Regions from separate parts of the Klebsiella variicola genome, predicted to be linked through region 1. Evidence: predicted binding sites of a transcription regulator. Region 1 holds the regulator's gene; each other region holds the start of a gene.
What was found. The regulator CRP, encoded in region 1, controls carbon source genes, mostly activating them, when cyclic AMP is high. The targets are predictions, from matches to a motif close to ATGTGANNNNNNTCACAT.
Positions count from the first base shown of each region.

Region 1 (3,279 bases):
TATCAGCTACTTTGGCCCGGAGGCGAACGACTTTGGCCTGCTGGAGCAGACCTTTATCGACTATGGCCGCCACGGAAAAGGCCAGTCGCGGAAATACCTGCATACCTATGACGAAGCCGTACCGTGGAATCAGGTGCCAGGGACTTTCACCCCCTGGCAGCCGCTGCCGGAGCCGACAGACGTACTGTTCTATGAGGGGCTGCACGGCGGGGTTGTCACGCCGCATCATGATGTCGCCAGCCATGTCGACCTGCTGGTCGGCGTAGTGCCTATCGTTAACCTCGAGTGGATCCAAAAGCTTATTCGCGACACCAGCGAGCGCGGCCACTCCCGGGAGGCGGTGATGGACTCAGTCGTCCGCTCGATGGAAGACTACATCAACTTCATTACCCCGCAATTTTCCCGCACCCATATCAACTTTCAGCGCGTGCCGACGGTAGACACTTCCAACCCGTTTGCCGCGAAAACTATTCCCTCGCTGGACGAGAGCTTTGTGGTGATCCATTTCCGTAACCTGCAGAATATCGACTTCCCCTGGCTGCTGGCGATGCTGCAGGGGTCGTTTATCTCGCACATGAACACGCTGGTGGTGCCGGGCGGTAAAATGGGGCTGGCGATGGAGCTTATCATGACGCCGCTGGTCGAGCGCCTGATGGAAGGCCGCAAGATCGGCTAACAGAAAAAACCCCGGCCAGGCCGGGGTTGAGATGCTTCACAACGGCAGGCGAAGACTACGCCTCGATCACTTCATAGGAGTGGGTGATCTTCACCGCTTTTTCCAGCATCAGCGCCACCGAGCAGTATTTCTCTGCCGACAGATCCACCGCCCGGGAGACCGCGGCATCTTTCAGCGCCTTACCGGTGACGATAAAGTGCAGATTAATATGCGTAAACAGACGCGGCGCCTCTTCGCGGCGCTCCGACGTCAGCTTCACTTCGCAGTTGGTCACCTCATGGCGACCTTTTTGCAGAATAGAAACCACATCGATCGCACTGCAACCGCCCGCCGCCATCAGCACCATCTCCATCGGGCTGGGTGCCTTATCCCCGGAGTTGCCATCCATCAGAATCTGGTGTCCTGACGCGGACTCCCCGATAAAGGTTAACCCTTCAACCCATTTCACACGCGCTTGCATAAAATTTAACTCCAGTATCGCAATTTTCCTGTCAGATTACGCGCACATAACAATTCTCGCAACGGAAGGCGACCTGCGTCATGCTGAAGCGAGACACCAGGAGACATGCGGCGAAAGCTATGCTAAAACAGTCTGGATGCTACAGTATTACATTGATGTACTGCATGTATGCAGAGGAGTTCACATTACGGGCTGTCGAAAAATCATCAGCCAGCTTCCCAGGTATAGGGAAACAATACGATTGCATGCCCGGACGCCGTGTAGTGTCGGCGCCCGGAGATAGCTTATAACAGAGGATAACCGCGCATGGTGCTTGGCAAACCGCAAACAGACCCTACCCTTGAATGGTTCTTGTCTCATTGCCACATTCATAAGTACCCATCAAAGAGCACGCTGATCCACCAGGGTGAAAAAGCAGAAACGCTGTACTACATCGTTAAAGGCTCCGTGGCTGTACTCATCAAGGATGAAGAAGGTAAAGAGATGATCCTCTCCTACCTCAACCAGGGCGATTTCATCGGTGAATTAGGCCTGTTTGAAGAGGGTCAGGAGCGTAGCGCCTGGGTACGGGCGAAAACCGCATGTGAAGTGGCCGAAATCTCTTATAAGAAATTCCGTCAGCTGATCCAGGTTAACCCGGACATTCTGATGCGCCTCTCTTCGCAAATGGCTCGCCGTCTGCAGGTCACGTCTGAGAAAGTGGGCAACCTCGCCTTCCTCGACGTGACGGGCCGTATCGCCCAGACGCTGCTGAACCTGGCGAAGCAACCCGATGCCATGACCCACCCGGACGGTATGCAAATTAAAATTACCCGTCAGGAAATTGGTCAGATCGTCGGCTGCTCTCGTGAAACGGTTGGCCGTATTTTGAAAATGCTGGAAGATCAGAACCTGATTTCCGCACACGGTAAAACTATCGTCGTCTACGGCACCCGTTAAGTTGCTAAGCGGCGTATTGCTCCTGCAGTACGCCGTTCTTGTTTTTCCCTCATGTGGCGCAGGCTGATTTACCACCCGGAAGTCAACTATGCACTGCGGCAAACGCTGGTGCTGTGTCTGCCTGTGGCCATCGGTCTTCTGCTCGGCCATCTCCAGCAGGGGCTGTTGTTTTCCTTAGTGCCCGCCTGCTGCAACATTGCCGGTCTTGATACCCCACATAAGCGCTTTTTCAAACGTCTGATTATCGGCGGCTGTCTGTTTGCCGGATGCAGTCTGGTGGTGCAGTTGCTGCTCGCTCAGGCCATTCCCCTGCCGCTTATTCTCAGCGGCCTGGCGCTATTGCTCGGCGTCACCGCGGAGATCAGTTCGCTGCACGCGCGCCTGCTGCCCGCGTCGCTGATCGCCGCTATCTTTACCCTGAGCCTGGCGGGCAATATGCCCATCTGGGAACCACTGCTGATCTACGCTTTCGGTACGCTGTGGTACGGCGTGTTTAACTGGCTCTGGTTCTGGCTGTGGCGCGAACAGCCGCTGCGGGAGTCGCTCAGCCTGCTTTACCGGGAACTGGCTGACTATTGTGAAGCCAAATACAGTCTGTTGACCCAGCATACCGATCCGTCGACCGCCCTGCCGCCGCTGCTCACCCGCCAGCAGAAGGTAGTCGACCTGATTACCCAGTGCTATCAGCAGATGCATATGCTGGCCGCCAACCAACGCAACGACCACAAGCGTCTGCTGCGGGCGTTCCAGGTTGGGCTGGATCTACAGGAACATATTTCGGTTAGCCTGCATCAGCCAGAAGAGGTACAAAAGCTGGTGGAACGCAGCCATGCCGAAGCGGTGATCCGCTGGAATGCGCAAACCGTCGCTGCCCGCCTGCGCGTGCTGGCGGATGATATTCTCTATCATCGCTTTCCGCAGCGTTTTCAGATGGATAAACAGATTGAGGCTCTGGAAAAGATCGCCCGCCAGCATCCGGACAACCCGGTCGGTCAGTTCTGCGCCTGGCACTTTAGCCGTATCGCCCGGGTGCTGCATACCCAGCGCCCCCTGTATGCCCGGGATCTGATGGCCGACAAAGAGCGTCGTTTACCGCTGTTTCCCGCGCTAAAGAACTATCTGTCGCTGAAATCACCCGCACTGCGCAATGCCGCGCGCATCAGCGTCATGCTGAGCGTCGCCAGCCTGATGGGCAACGCCCTGC
Region 1 is NZ_CP010523.2:411,689-414,967, reverse strand. It holds gene SP68_RS01850 (phosphoribulokinase) at 1-676, shown strand, start outside; gene SP68_RS01845 (OsmC family protein) at 732-1,136, opposite strand; gene crp (cAMP-activated global transcriptional regulator CRP) at 1,443-2,075, shown strand; gene SP68_RS01835 (YccS/YhfK family putative transporter) at 2,127-3,279, shown strand, end outside.

Region 2 (3,279 bases), 1.3 Mb from region 1:
ATTCTGGTGGCATCCGCACTGGCAGCGACGGCAATCATGTTCGTGGCCGGATGCTCATCGAATCAGTCGATCAAAACAACCGATGGCAAGACCATTGTCACCAGCGGCAAACCGCAGGTGGATGATGACACCGGCCTCGTCTCATACAAAAATGCCGAAACCGGCCGCGTGGAGCAGATTAACCGCGACCAGGTGAAGTCCATGGATGAGCTGGATAACTAATGGTTATCCCAGGCCCCGCGGGGAGTGTGCGGGGCCTAACGAGCGCGTTACAGTAGCGCGCGATCGATTTTAACCACGATTTTACGCAACGCTGCGCCTTGTTCGAGGCAGGCCATCGGGCGGTGTAATTCGCCAGGGAAGAGGATCGCCAGCTCTTCCGGGTAGAGATGAATCAGCGTTTCGCTGTCGATAGCCTGACAGAAACCGATATCCTGCGTCGTGTTGAAGTGACCATCTTCAACGACCGGCAGCCCTTTATTCCCGGCACCGATGATCTCTTCACCTTTCAGCACAATGTGAATGTCGAGATATTGACGATGATATTCCGGGCGTTGCTCGCTCAGCGGCCGGGTATGGCCTTCGACGACGGTAAAAAACACATTATCACTCTCGACGGTATATTTCCCCGGCGGCAGCGCGTGCGGTTGTTGCTGTAACACGGCCTGCAGCGCCTGGCGGATCACCGGCGGATAGAGCTCATTTTCGGCGGCGGCGGTTAAGGTATCGATAATCATGCCGGGATCCTCTGCGGTTGTTGCGAATGAAGTAACGTTAATGAGTGAGCGACAATACTGGCGATGTCGGGGGTAATATCGACGGCCAGAACATCGCTTTCACTGGCGTCTGGCGTCTCCAGGGCGGCGAACTGGCTACGCAGTAACGCTTCTGGCATAAAGTGGCCTTTACGCTGGCGCATTCGCTGCAAAATGCAGTCATAATCCCCGGTCAACCACAGGAAGCGTAGCTTCGCGTTCCCCTCACGCAGGCGGTCGCGATAGCGCTTTTTTAATGCGGAACAGACCAATACACCTGACTCGTTTTTCTGCTCAAGACTGAAAATGACGTCGGCGATACGCGTCAGCCACGGCTGACGATCCTCATCATTCAGCGGCTGGCTGGTGGCCATTTTGACGATATTGTTGCGTGGATGAAGGTCGTCGCCGTCGATAAATTTCGCTCCCAGCGCGTGGGCCAATGCCTGACCGACGGTGGATTTGCCGGTTCCGGAGACGCCCATCAAAATAATGCATTGTCCTGCCATCATGCGCTCCTTCTCTCAGACCGCGACCAGCATGCCGCCGTCAACGAACAGCAGATGGCCGTTGACGAAATTCGACGCGTTTGACGATAAAAAGACGGCAGCGCCGACCAGCTCCTGCGGATCGCCCCAGCGGGCGGCAGGGGTGCGTTTGCATAACCAGTCGGTAAACGCCTTATCCTCAACCAGCGTCCGGGTCATCGCCGTATTAAAGTAGCCCGGGGCAATGCCGTTGACCTGAATGTTGTGCCGCGCCAGCTCAACGCACATTCCGCGGGTTAGCATCTTCACCGCGCCTTTGGCGGCGGCGTAGGGGGTGATGGTGTCGCGCCCCAGCTCGCTCTGCATGGAGCAGATATTGATGATTTTTCCCTGCTGGCGGTCAACCATGCGCTTCGCGACGGCCTGAGAGACGAGAAATACCGCCGTCTGGTTAACTGAAATCACGTCATTCCATTCCTGCACCGGGAATTCGGTAAACGGGTGGCGGCGCTGGATCCCGGCGTTATTGAATAACACGTCAATCGGGCCAAGATGCGCTTCGATATTGGCAATGGCTTCTTCAACGGCCTCGGCATCGGTCACGTTAAATACCGCAGCATGGGCGGTGGCGCCTTCGTCGCGGAGCTTCATCACCGCATCGTCCGCTCGCGGGGCAGAAAGGTCATTAATAATGATTTCTGCGCCATATTGCGCCAGACCCTGAGCCATGACAAAACCGATCCCCTGTCCTGCGCCCGTAATTAAAATGCGTTTACCTTGTAAGCTGAAAAGATCGTTCATCTCGATATCCTGATTAGCGGCTGAAGAAAACCTGTGCCCTATCTCACGGATTTTTACCGGGGGAAACTGTGATGAAGATCACTCGGAACCGTGTTACAAAAAGGGGTTACTTTAAACGTGACGCTGCCGGTAAATCTCGCTGACTCAACAGGTTAACGGCTACGGACTGGCATTCTCTTTTGCCCCCCCGACAGGCATAATGGCCTGAAGCAGTCAGGTATTTGGCGGACACACAGATGAAAGCACAACGCATTACTCTCCATGATATTGCCGAGCTGGCTGGCGTAACCAAGATGACCGTTAGCCGCTATTTGCGCACCCCGGAAAAGGTGAAACCGGAGACGGCGGAGCGTATTGCCAGCGTGATAGCGGAGATCGGCTATCAGCCCGACCCGGATAATCCGGCGATGACCAGCGTCGCCGTGCCGCGGATTGGCGTACTCATTCCCTCCTTTCATAATCAAATTTTTGCCGATCTGCTGGCCGGCATCGAATCTGTTGCCGCCGGGCATGGTTACCAGACGCTGGTGGTGAATTACGACTACGATCGCCAGCGTGAAGAGGAGCAGATTGCCGCCGTGCTGGCGTTTAATGTGAAAGGACTGCTGCTGACCGAGTCGGTGCACTCCCTGCGGGCGGACAAGTATCTGAATGCCGCGAAGATCCCGATCGCCGAAGTGATGGGGCTGGCGGAGAATCCAGGACGCATCAACGTCGGATTCGATAACTTCCAGGCCGGCTTCGATATGACCACCATGCTGCTGGCCAGCGGTAAACGACGGATCATCTACTTCGGCTCGATGTCCGACGTCCGCGACGAGCAGCGTTATCTGGGCTACTGTCGGGCGATGGAGAGTGCCGGGCTGGCGGTGGGGCGCATTGCGCCGAATAAAGTCTCGTCGGTTTCCATTGGCACCGGCATGATGACCCTGGCGCGGCAAATGTACGCCGATATGGACGGTATCCTGTGCACTAATGACGACCTGGCGGTGGGCGTGTTACAGGAGTGCCTGGCATCCGGTATCAGCGTGCCCCAGGAGCTGGCTATCGCGGGCTTTCATGGCCTGGAGATTGGCCAGATCGTCTCTCCCCGGCTGGCCAGCGTCCTGACGCCGCGCTTCGAGATGGGTAAGGTGGCGACAGAGATTTTAATAAAGAAAATCAAAGGACTGCCCACCATTGAAAAGGTGGATCTCCACTACCGCCTGTCGATGGGCGAAACGATTTAACGGCCA
Region 2 is NZ_CP010523.2:4,652,259-4,655,537, reverse strand. It holds gene SP68_RS21780 (YgdI/YgdR family lipoprotein) at 1-222, shown strand, start outside; gene SP68_RS21775 (NanQ anomerase/TabA/YiaL family protein) at 270-737, opposite strand; gene SP68_RS21770 (gluconokinase) at 734-1,264, opposite strand; gene idnO (gluconate 5-dehydrogenase) at 1,280-2,044, opposite strand; gene SP68_RS21760 (LacI family DNA-binding transcriptional regulator) at 2,281-3,273, shown strand.
Region 2: the regulator CRP is predicted to act here: its motif matches at 2,111-2,128, upstream of idnO (gluconate 5-dehydrogenase).

Region 3 (3,279 bases), 1.2 Mb from region 1:
TGTAGGCCATCTCGTTAAGATACCCGAGATTATAATGAAAGCCGTTCTCTTCGAGGATCGGACGAATGCCCAGCATATCGCCCAGCAGCCCCTGCTGCCCGGCTTCGAACCCCAGCACGCTGCCGTTCCACGCCGGAGTTTCCGCGGCGCTCACGGCAGGCACCATTGCCGCCAGCGCCGCGCCGATCAAAAGCTGATTTATTTTTTTGTTATGCATTGTGATATCCACCGTGACTGAATAAAAACAAAGGGGATCCCCAGGCTATTTATTTACCTGTTTTCTTTTTTAAAAAATGAATGGCAAAGGGCGTCCGCCGGTAATAAAACCGCGACGATGCCAGAGAAAACGTTAATTACAACCTATTGTTTTACATAACCATTTTTTCACCATTGAATTTTAGCAAAAAAAAAAACCTAAGCACTTTCCGCCACGAATGACGAAAGTGCTTAGGTTTTGCCTGGGTTCAGTAGCAATCCTGAATTGATTGACCGCACATTATCACTTTATTCAACTCATGCCTACCAGCAATAGGCAGGCAAGTAATAATATGTGAAGCAAATAACAGTATGGTGTTTAATAGCGGGCGATGGCCGCCGCTATTTCAGCAGACGTTTGCAGGGCGCGAATTTCATTAAACAGGGTCAGCGCCTCACTATATTCCTTGCGTAAATAGCCTAACCATTGCTTAATTCTCGCCACATGATACAGACCGGTGTCGCCCTGCTTTTCCAGGCGGGTATATTTTTGCAACAGCTGAACCACCTGCGGCCACGGCATGCGCGGTTCGTTGTATTTGATCACCCGGCTGAGGTTCGGTACGTTGAGCGCCCCGCGGCCAATCATCACCGAATCGCAGCCGGTGACGGCCATACAATCCTGGGCGCTTTGCCAGTCCCAGATCTCGCCGTTGGCCACCACCGGAATGGTCAGACGCTGGCGGATCTCACCGATCGCCTGCCAGTTAATGCGTTCGGCTTTGTAGCCATCTTCTTTGGTGCGGCCGTGAACCACCAGCTCGCTGGCCCCGGCCTGCTGCACCGCATCGGCGATTTCGAAGCGCCGTTCGCCGCTGTCCCAGCCGAGTCGCACCTTGACGGTCACCGGCAGATGATCGGGAACCGCTTCGCGCATGGCTTTCGCACCGCGATAGATCAGCTCCGGATCTTTCAGCAGCGTCGCCCCGCCGCCGCTGCCGTTCACCAGCTTAGACGGACAGCCGCAGTTTAAATCCACCCCCCACGACCCCAGCTCCACCGCGCGGGCGGCGTTTTCCGCCAGCCACTCGGGATATTGTCCCAGCAGCTGGACGCGCACGCGGGTGCCGGACGGCGTGCGGCTCTGATGATGCAGTTCCGGGCACAGCCTGTAGAACGATTTTACCGGCAGCAGTTGATCCACCACGCGCAGAAATTCGGTGATGCACAGATCGTAATCGTTAACCTCGGTCAGCAGCTCGCGCACCAGCGAATCGAGCACGCCTTCCATCGGCGCCAGTAGAACACGCATATCGTTATCCGGAAAAAAAAGAGGCGCTATGGTAGCGCCTCCAGGCATTGGTGGAAAGCGCTCAATGCGTCCGGCCTGCCGTACGCCATTCCCCGTTCGGCGAATGCGGCAAAGCGAGGAGATAATCTCTATGCTTTACAGGAGTCTGCGGCGTCTCATGCCGCCTTTATTTGCCGCGCCTCGTTCAAAAAGGTAGCGTGGGACTCCATATACCCTAAGCTGCGAGCTGTCGGGTCCTGCCGGGAGAGGCTATTGTTCCCGTACGCTATCAGCGCTATGCGTAGAATTCATGATGTGATCGGTAGCACATTTTAGGGATTAATTGTATGATGAATGCACTTCATCAAGGGTTATTACCATGAGTAAATCGCTGACTATTATCTGGCAGTACCTGCGGGCCTTCGTCCTGATTTACGCCTGCTTATACGCCGGAATTTTTATCGCCGGACTGCTGCCCATCACTATCCCCGGCAGCATCATCGGCATGCTGATCCTCTTCGTGCTGCTGGCGCTGCAAATTATGCCGCCGCAGTGGGTCAATCCTGGCTGCAATATCCTGATCCGCTATATGGCGCTATTGTTCGTGCCCATCGGCGTCGGCGTGATGCAATACTGGGATCTGCTGCGCGCCCAGCTGGGGCCAGTCGTCATCTCCTGCGCCATCAGCACGCTGGTGGTGTTTGTGGTGGTGAGCTGGAGCTCTCACCTGGTGCATGGCGAACGTAAAGTGATTGGGCAAAAGGAAAAGAAAAATGATGCATGAAATCTGGTGGTCGCTGCCGCTAACCCTGATCGTCTTTTTTCTCGCCCGCAGGCTGGCCGCCCGCTTTAAGTTCCCGCTGCTCAACCCGCTGCTGGTGGCGATGGTAGTTATAATTCCGTTTCTGCTGCTGACCGGGATCTCCTATGAGCGTTATTTTGCCGGCAGCAAAGTCCTGAACGATCTGCTGCAGCCGGCGGTGGTCGCGCTGGCCTTTCCACTGTATGAGCAACTGCACCAGATCCGCGCGCGCTGGAAATCAATCATCACCATCTGCTTTATCGGCAGCTGCGTGGCGATGATCACCGGTACTACCGTCGCCCTGCTGATGGGCGCCACGCCGCAAATCGCCGCCTCTATTCTGCCTAAGTCAGTCACTACGCCAATTGCCATGGCGGTCAGCGGCAGCATCGGCGGTATTCCGGCTATCAGCGCCGTGTGCGTGATTTTTGTCGGCATCCTCGGCGCGGTATTCGGCCATACGCTGCTTAACCTGATGCGCATTCGCACCAAAGCGTCACGCGGCCTGTCAATGGGTACCGCCTCGCACGCCCTCGGCACTGCCCGCTGTGCGGAACTGGACTACCAGGAAGGGGCGTTTAGCTCGCTGGCGCTGGTGCTGTGCGGGATCATCACCTCGTTGATGGCACCGTTCTTATTTCCGCTGATCCTCGCGGTGGTGGGATAAATTGTGATTTAAATCACATTTTTTAATGCAACAAATCAAAGTTGCATAAACAATGAGATATTCATCACATATGAGACTGCTGGACGCCCGTACACTGGCTTCCCATTACATTGTTATGAGGCAACGCTATGCACTCACGTTTTCAAGCTGCTTTGACGACTCTGGCAGCAGACCTGCAGGCGGCCATCGCCCCGATGCTCGCCGACCCGCACTTCCCGGCGCTGCTCGAAGCCGATCAGGTGGCGACGCTGCAGCAGGCGACAGGTCTGGACGAAGACGCGCTGGCCTTTGCGCTACTGCCGCTTGCTGCCGCCTGCGCGCGCG
Region 3 is NZ_CP010523.2:1,650,792-1,654,070, reverse strand. It holds gene SP68_RS07880 (carbohydrate porin) at 1-217, opposite strand, end outside; gene dusC (tRNA dihydrouridine(16) synthase DusC) at 575-1,507, opposite strand; gene SP68_RS07870 (CidA/LrgA family protein) at 1,866-2,270, shown strand; gene SP68_RS07865 (CidB/LrgB family autolysis modulator) at 2,260-2,955, shown strand; gene cdd (cytidine deaminase) at 3,084-3,279, shown strand, end outside.
Region 3: the regulator CRP is predicted to act here: its motif matches at 1,800-1,817, upstream of SP68_RS07870 (CidA/LrgA family protein).